Regions from separate parts of the Clostridium amazonense genome, predicted to be linked through region 1. Evidence: riboswitches for the same ligand, from Rfam matches in the RefSeq annotation. Region 1 holds a riboswitch; the other holds the start of a gene.
What was found. Region 1 has a riboswitch for cyclic di-GMP ahead of AC07E4_RS01740 (carbohydrate-binding protein). Riboswitches for the same ligand answer to the same signal wherever they lie in the genome.
Positions count from the first base shown of each region.

Region 2: another riboswitch for cyclic di-GMP. It lies ahead of AC07E4_RS13030 (cell wall-binding repeat-containing protein); the one in region 1 lies ahead of AC07E4_RS01740 (carbohydrate-binding protein).

Region 1 covers NZ_JBWKMH010000003.1:191,032-195,570, reverse strand. Annotated here, with positions in the region: gene AC07E4_RS01755 (GNAT family N-acetyltransferase) at 1-218, opposite strand, end outside; gene AC07E4_RS01750 (GNAT family N-acetyltransferase) at 230-1,042, opposite strand; gene AC07E4_RS01745 (GNAT family N-acetyltransferase) at 1,145-1,660, opposite strand; gene AC07E4_RS01740 (carbohydrate-binding protein) at 1,969-2,451, opposite strand; cyclic di-GMP riboswitch class II at 2,476-2,559, opposite strand; gene htpG (molecular chaperone HtpG) at 2,688-4,539, opposite strand, start outside.
Region 2 covers NZ_JBWKMH010000031.1:97,174-101,712, reverse strand. Annotated here, with positions in the region: gene AC07E4_RS13030 (cell wall-binding repeat-containing protein) at 1-2,583, opposite strand, end outside; cyclic di-GMP riboswitch class II at 2,798-2,881, opposite strand; gene AC07E4_RS13025 (hypothetical protein) at 3,468-3,635, opposite strand; gene AC07E4_RS13020 (hypothetical protein) at 3,847-4,539, opposite strand, start outside.

The DNA.
Region 1 (4,539 bases):
ATATATTTTTTATCTTCTAATGTTTCTATTGCAAAGTTATAAGTATCTTTACTTGCACTTAAATTTTCATACCATTTTTCTTCATCTTCATAAGTATACAGAAAAGGAATTCCTGGATTTAAAAGTTTTTTTATTTCTGAATCATTAACGTACTCCTGTGCCAATTTAATGTCTTCTTTTTTATATTCTCTAAGCCTTATCTTTTCACCTTTATACATATTTTCTCCTCCTAATATATAAACATAACACTATCTACATCTCCACATTCTTCATATCCAATGTTTTTATATACATTTACTGCTGTTTTATTATTTAAATTTGCATACAGCATTGGTGTTAATCCTTCTTCTAATAATTTTTCACTTAATTTAGCAACTAACGAACTTGCATATCCGTTATTTCTTTCATTTTTATTTGTATATACACTAGTTATTCTAGCATATTCTAAAGTTTTATGAACAACCCTTGCCATTGCTACAATCTTTTTATCTACTTCCCATAAGAATAAATCATTATTATTTATAATTTCCATTGCTTCTAGTATTTTTCTTTCTCTATCTATTCCTTCTTCACCTGATGATTCATTAAAATCTGATAAATACTGTGAAACTATATCTGTATGCTTTAAATTTGCTTTAACCATTTTCCCTTTTGAGTACTTGTCTAATATTACTTTTGTACATTTATATGCACCCATTCCTATATATTTTTTACATTCTACATTAAACTTATCTTCATAAACTTTTGATATTTTTGATATAAAATCAGGTTCACCTGATACTCCACTTATGCTATTTTCATTAAGTACATCACAAAGTTCATTTGTTACAATATCAAGCTTTTCCTCAGCCATATCCTGTATTGCCCAAATCCACATATCATGCCCTGGATTGCACATTGCTATTAAATCATCTTCTTCTGTCTTTAAAGCTAAAACTTCATTTCCCTCACTTATTCTATAAAAAAGATTAAATTGGACATCATAATCCTTAAATGGTTTTTTAAGTAAAACATCACTATCACTTTTAAAACAACTTAACATATATCCCCATCCCCTTTTATACAATTTTAATTTTTTTATATTAATTTGACTTGTGTATTAAAAATATTTTTTAAATTTAATATACAAGTCAAATATTTAAATCTACTTAATAAGTTTATAATTATATCTAGCCATTATATATTCATCCTCATAAATTCCATTTCTTATGATTGCATATTTTCTTTTTCCTTCAATTACAAATCCTAATGATTTATAAAGGCTTATAGCTTTTTCATTGTCCACAAATACGCCTAACTCTATTCTAACTAACATTAACCAATTATCTGCTATATCAAGTAATTCTTTCATAAGCGCTGTTCCAATACCATTTCCTTGGTAATCTTTTCCTATACTTATTCCCATACTTCCTGAATGTCTTACTCTATTAGATTTGTTTACAGATAAAGAAGCTACTCCTATAACTTTTTTCACTCCATCTTCTAATATTTCAGCCACTATCATATGATCATTTTCTGTAAGATTATCAATAATTCTTTGTGATCTTGAAATTCTTTCACTAACAATCCCCATTGTATTTTCTCTTACACCATCTTGACGTCTTATTTCATTTATAAACTCTGCATCTTCTTTTACTACTGGCCTTATTAAAAAGTTCATTTAATCATCCCCTAAATCACAAAATTTTCTTAACATTATTCTTGAAGTATTTTTCATTCAATTCACTAAATTTAAAATTTATATAAAAAAAACACTACGAATTCACTTTAGTAGTGACTCCGTAGTGGTATCTACGTGTAGGATTAATCCCTGTGTCGCTCACTTTTGCTTAGACACACTCACTTTATGTATTTATAATATACATTTTCCAATAAATTGTCAACTTAATTTCCATTTATTCAAATTATTGTTTAAATAAAACAAAAAGCTATAGTACAATATTATTTATACTATAGCTTACTACTTTTCTATTTAACTAACTCCCAAAACATTGGTGCTTCACATGGATTCCAACCTGGTTGTGCATAATGGAATCTTTTGCATTTATAAATATTTGAATTATAACTTACAATATCACCTTTTTGATATGGAACTTTGCTACTTTCAACGTGAGTTTCATCTGTATACCATTCTGGCACAACACCTACTGATTTCCAAAACATTCTTGCTTCACTTGGATTCCAGCCTAGTTGAGGATAATGAAATCTTTTGCATTCATATACTTTACCGTTATAAATTGCAATACTACCTTTTATGTAAGGGTTCTTTTCATTTTGATTTAATCCTTCTTGTGCGTTCCAAATACTCATTGGACTTTCTTCATCTACTACATTATATTGAATTTTAGAACTCTCCATTGTTTTAGCTGTAACTGTAGGAATCACTCCTCCAAATACCATTGCTGTACCTAAAAATAATGATGTAATAACTTTAACTTGTTTACTTTTCATATTAACACTCCTAATTTTTTTTAATTATAATTAGGTCGGTTGCACTACTAACTCCATATAATTTAAGTGCCCACATACAAATTATACTTCTTCATTTCCTAAATTTATTATATAATACTTTATTTTCCTTGTAAATAAAATTCTTTATTTTCTTATTTTTCCTTAAAAGGATCTTTATTTATAAAATATAAAATGGTTTCTATTACCTAAATAATAGAAACCATTTTAATATCACATTATTTCATTATTTTACAGATGTTATTTGTAAATTCTACTGGATCATTTATAGCTAATCCTTCTATAAGTAAAGCTTGATTATATAATAAATCTGTATATAATTTGAATTTTTCTTCATCTTTTTCATGAGCATCTTTTAAAGCTTTAAATACTTCATGATTTTCATTTATCTCTAAAATTTTATCCGCTTTTACATCTTGACCATTTGGCATAGCTTTTAAAACTTTTTCCATCTCTATTGAAAGTTCACCTTCATTAGATAAACATACTGGATGATTTTTTAATCTCTTTGAAGCTTTAACTGATTTAACTTTATCAGCCAATACATTTTTCATAGCTTCAAAAACTCCTTTATTCTCTTCATTTTCAGATAAATTTTTATCGTCTTCTGTCTCTATTCCTAAATCACTACTAGATACAGATTTAAATTCTTTTTCTTTATAATTCATCATCATTTTAATTGCAAATTCATCTACTTCTTCAGTAAAGTATAATATCTCATATCCTTTATCTAATACTAATTCTGTTTGTGGAAGTTTCTCAATTCTTTCCACTGAATCACCAACAGCATAGTAGATGTATTTTTGATCTTCTGGCATTCTAGATACATATTCATTTAAAGTTACCATTTTCTTTTCTTTAGATGAATAGAACATTAATAAATCTTGAAGTACATCCTTATTGCTTCCAAATTCACTATATACACCATATTTTAATTGAGAGCCAAAAGTTTTATAGAATTTCTCATATTTTTCTCTATCATTTTTTAATAGATTTTCAAGTTCACCTTTTATTTTATTTTTTATATTTTTAGCTATTAATTTTAATTGTCTATCATGTTGTAATATTTCTCTAGATATGTTAAGTGAAAAATCTTCTGAATCAACTATACCTTTTACAAATCCAAAGTAGTCTGGTAATAAATCACCACATTTATTCATTATTAAAACACCATTTGAATAAAGCTCTAATCCTTTTTCATACTCTTTTGTATAGAAATCATATGGAGCTTTTTCTGGAATAAATAATATTGAATTATAACTTACCATACCATCTACACTAATATGAACATGTTTTATAGGTTTATCAAATCCAAAGTGTTTTTCACTATAGAAGTTATTATAGTCTTCTTCAGTAAGTTCATTTTTATTTTTTCTCCAAATAGGAACCATGCTATTTACTGTTTCTTCTTCTTTATATTCCTCGTATTCTTCTTCACTACCTTCTTTTAACTTATTTTTTGTTAATTCCATTTTAATTGGATATCTTATAAAGTCAGAATACTTTTTAATTAAATTTCTTAAACTATATTCATCTAAATAATCATCAAAATTTTCATCTTCTGTATTATCTTTAATTTTTAATATTATTTCTGTACCTACAGAATCTCTATCACATTCTTCAATTGTATATCCTTCTACCCCTTGTGATTCCCATCTGTAAGCTTTATCGCTTCCAAAAGCTTTAGTTATAACAGTAACTTTATCCGCTACTAAAAATGCTGAATAAAACCCAACACCAAACTGGCCAATTATATCATGACCTTCTTCTAATTCATTTTCTTTCTTAAATTGAAGTGAACCACTCTTTGCAATAACTCCTAAATTGTTTTCTAACTCTTCTTCAGTCATTCCAATACCAGTATCACATATTCTTAACACTCTATTCTCTTTTTCTGGCATTACTTTAATATAATAATCTTCTTTGTTAAAAGTTAACGAATCATCACTTAATGTTTTATAATAAATCTTATCAATTGCATCACTTGCATTAGATAATAACTCTCTTAAAAAAATCTCTCTATGAGTATAAATTGAATTAATCATAATGTCTAATAATCTCTTAGACTCT
Region 2 (4,539 bases), on a different contig from region 1:
GTCTACAAATCTTATTCTTGATGCATTTTCTACATATGATGTAAATACAACATTGTTATTTTCATCTTTGTAGTCTTTGTATTCAAAGCCTTTTTCTGATGCAAATGCTTTTAAGCCTTCAACTTCTAATTCATGTTTTAAGTCATCAACTACTATTTTTACTGTTTTTTCTTCTTCTCCATTTTTAACTGTCATGTTAAATTCTCTTAGTTCATATGGGAATTGTATAGTTGTTGTTCCTAATTCATTTTTTATTGTTATAGCTTTGTACATTTTTTCAAATAGTTTGTCTTTTACTTCTCCACTTGGAAGCTTTCCTGTTAATGTTTTTGCAGCTTCTACATCTTCATACTTCATTGTATTTTCTGCTTTTTCTACTGCATCTTTAGCTATTTTCAAATCTGAAATTTTTAATTCTTCTAATGCTTTTTCTATAGTTTCTACAGCTTCATTTATTTCTGCTACTGTTTTGCCTGTAACATCAAAGTTTAGTGCATTTTGTAATGCTTCAAAGCTTTCTACTGTGTAGTTATCTTCTATTAAATTTTTGCTATTTACTTCTGAAACTTTTAAAACAAATTCTTCTTTAACTTCAAATAATATTGTTTTTACTGAATTCATTGCATTACTTGCATTTACTTTTATAGTGTTTACTTCTTCCTCAGTTTTTGCTTCATTTATCACTGCCTCTGCATCTGTTTTTATTTTGTTTATATTATTAAAATTATCAACAGTATAATCTTCTTGCTTATATTTTTCTAACTCTTTATTTAAATCATTTTTTGCATTTTTCTTTACTTCATCAAGCTTTGATTCTTGTGGTGTTTCAGGCTTTTCTGGTGTTTCAGGTTTTGATGATGTACCACCACCTCCGCCAGAACTTGCTCCACCACCAGTAGATGGTTTCGTTATTGTTCCTATATTTTTGTCGCCACCTATAACTTGATCTTTGTTACCTTCTAGTTTTTCAACTTTTCCATTAGTAACATCTATTTTTACATCATTTGCATTACTACTAACTTTTAAAGCTGTAACACTACCATCATTACTTATTTTTGTTCCCTTTGCAGAACCCGTTATTTCAACATTTTTTATTTTAGATTTTTTCTCTATTTTTACTGAAGCTTCTTCGCCATTTACTTTAACACTATTTATTTCTCCTCCAAGCTTCACTTCAGATTTTTTTCCTTCAACCACAATTTCTTTTATGTTTCCAGATATGTATGTCTTAACTTTTTCCCCAATTGTTAATTTAGTTACTACTCCATTTTTACCATTTACAATTGATGAACCTGTTTTATCATTAACTTCTATATTATGTATTGTTCCATTATTTAAAAGTGTTCCACTTTTTATTTCATTTAAAATCACTTTTCCCTTTAATTCGCCCTGATTTATAACGTCACCTTTAGGCATGTCTACCTTAATTTCGCCACTAAAATTACCATTTAGCTCTACAACTATTTCTTTATTACTTTTTATTTCATAATTCTCTTTAACATCTGTTTTTGGAGTAAACTTAATTAATTCCCCATACTTTGAATTTTCTACAGCAGATTCTAACTCTTTTACTGTGCTAACTTCAATTCCTTTAGTTACATTTAGTACTTCATAAAGTTCTTTTAGTGATTTTTCATTTATACCAAAACCAACTTGTGTTAAAGCTTTTATTTGCTTTTCTTTTAAGAATTCTTTTTGTACTTTTGAAACTTCTGTTCCTAAAAGCATAACTGGTGCTCCTTCTTTTGCTGCTAAAGAACCTGATGACAATGCATCTACAAGTTCACTTTCTTTACTAGCACCATCTTTAGCTACATAAATATTTTTTAATTCTTTTTCATCATAAAACTTCTTTAAAACTTCTCCATTAGTTTCTCTTCTATCTTGTCCACCAATTCTTAATGCTTTTATACTATTTGCATTTTCATCAGAAACTACAGCATTTCCACCTATAACATAAGTTTCAGATATTTCGTTATCCTTTACGAACTTATCAGCACCTCTTAAACTTTTCCCATCTGATAATAAAACTGCCATACCTTTTTTTGCAGCTGGAGAAGCAATACTCATTGCATCAGCAAGTCTTCCATCTAATCCATTAACAACAGCAACAGCTTTAGCATCTAATTTTTCTGCCACTTTAAGTGAAGTTTCAAATCTATTTTTTCCTAATATTCTGAAAGTTTTAATTCCCATAGCCTCTAATTCATTAACTACATTTTTAGATACTACACCTTCACCACCAACAATAGAAACATTTTTAACTTTTAATCTTTCAAGTTCTTTTTTGGTTGATTGAGATAACTTGTCCATTTCTGTTAATAAAATTGGAGCATTCTTCATCTTTGCATAAGGTGTTGCTGCAAGAGCATCTGAAAGTGCTGCTCCATTAACTAAAACTGCTGTATCTGAAATTTTCCATCCCTCTTTACTAACCTCAATAGCTGACTCATATCTTGTAGCACCTGCTAACAACTTTTCACTAATAACATCCTTTGACTCGACAGCAAATACGCTTGTTCCAACAGAGCCTAAAGTTGCCCCTAAAAGAAGTGTTGAAATAATTTTTGACCCTTTTCTCATGAAATTCTCTCCCTCTTATACATAAAATTTCCCTTTATACCATTACCATTCATAGCTGAATTTATGACACAATTTAAAAATTTGAAGTGATACTTGCTATTTTAATATGTTTTTTTAATTGATAATTCAATTTAGACTTGAATTGACACAATTCCGACCATATAAAAATTATGTCACAATAAAAAACACCTATAACAATAATTCACTAAAAATTATTGTCATAGGTGGGTTGCTCTACTTGCTCCGCATAATCTAAGAGCCCAAATACAGATTATACATCATAACTCCCTACTTATTATATGATGTATATCTAAGTTCTAGATTACACCCTTATTAATTACCACTTTTAAATTTATATTCATAATCATTTTATATTTATACCAAGAATTAAATTAAATATTGTAATAATATTTAATTTAAATTCTTAATATATTTTAAAATGCGTTTGGACTATCTCATATTTTTCTAAACTTTATAAGACTTTATTCAACATAAACCCTTATAAAATAACCATATTTAAATCTTAAACAATTTATTTTTCATAATATTAAATAATTTAATATTTTTTCCTCAATTACAATTAAAATTATATATTCTTTGTATATTTATTTCAAATATTTTATTATTACTTATTTTGACCTTTTTCTTACATTTTAGACATTTTTCTTAAATCCTTGTCACTTTCTTATCATTAATCAGCAAAAGAAAGTTTTTTTGTGTAACCTGGAATTCATTCTAAGACACTTTCCATTTGATTAATTGCAATTTATAATTTTATTACCCTATCAAGGGATACCAGCATTGAAATCTATTTTTTTGTAACCCTGAATTCATTCCGGGATATTCCTCCTTGTTTTATTACAATTTTATAGTTTATATCCATATTAAGGTCCACCTGGATTCAAATCCCGGCTACATAAAATAGAAATTCCAGCTACGTTTAAACATAACATCCAAATTCCCTGTAATCCGAAATTCATGTGCTTTGTAACTCGTAATTCATTCCCAGCTATTCGCCTTTGATTTATTGTAATTTTGTAATTTATATCCACATCACAGGTCACCGGGATTAAAATCCCGGCTACGTTAATAACAAATTCTAGCTACGTTTTAAAAAATCTCAATTTACTTTTGTTAATTTATTTTTTAATACCAATCTTTTTGTATTTTGGAATTTATTCCAAAATACTCTCAATAAATAAAAAATGAATGAACCAGTTAAATAACTAGTTCATTCATTTATATTATATTAAAAATTCATTATTAATTTGCTTTTAAATCTAATCTTAAATTAACTACTTCCTTATCATCAGTATACTCATCATCATATCTATATATATCTAATGTAAGATTTACAACTTCAGCCCTATTGCTTTTACTCACAATACCATCTGTTCCAACAATATTATTGTCACTATTTGCTATTTTTACTCCATATTTATATTTAGAAGACATTTTGCTATATATATTATCTAATATGTTATCTTGATAGTTAATTTCTCCAAGTTTATCTTGTTTTAAATTAAAAATAAAATTTTCAAATTCTAAATCGTCTTCCACTTGATATACATTTTTAACTAATTTATCTTGAATTTCATTCCACCCCATACCTAAACAAGTAAGACTTTTTCTATTTTCTTTTATACTTTCAACTTTCCCTCTAATTTCCTCTAAGCTTTTTTCATCTAATTCTTTTCCTTCATACTTGCTCATTTCATTTAATTTTTCATTTATAATAACTACTAATTCACTTTTTAATATTTCTTCTATTTTGCTTAAATCATTATTTTTTTCATTTAAAATTTTCATTGCTATTTTTTCTTTATAAACATCTTCAACATTATAAAATCCTTCAACTCTTAAGTTATCCATTAGTTTTGTTAATTCTTCAGCATTATCTGCATTAATTATATTATCAATATCATTTTTAGATAACTCTAATGATTCATCTAAAAA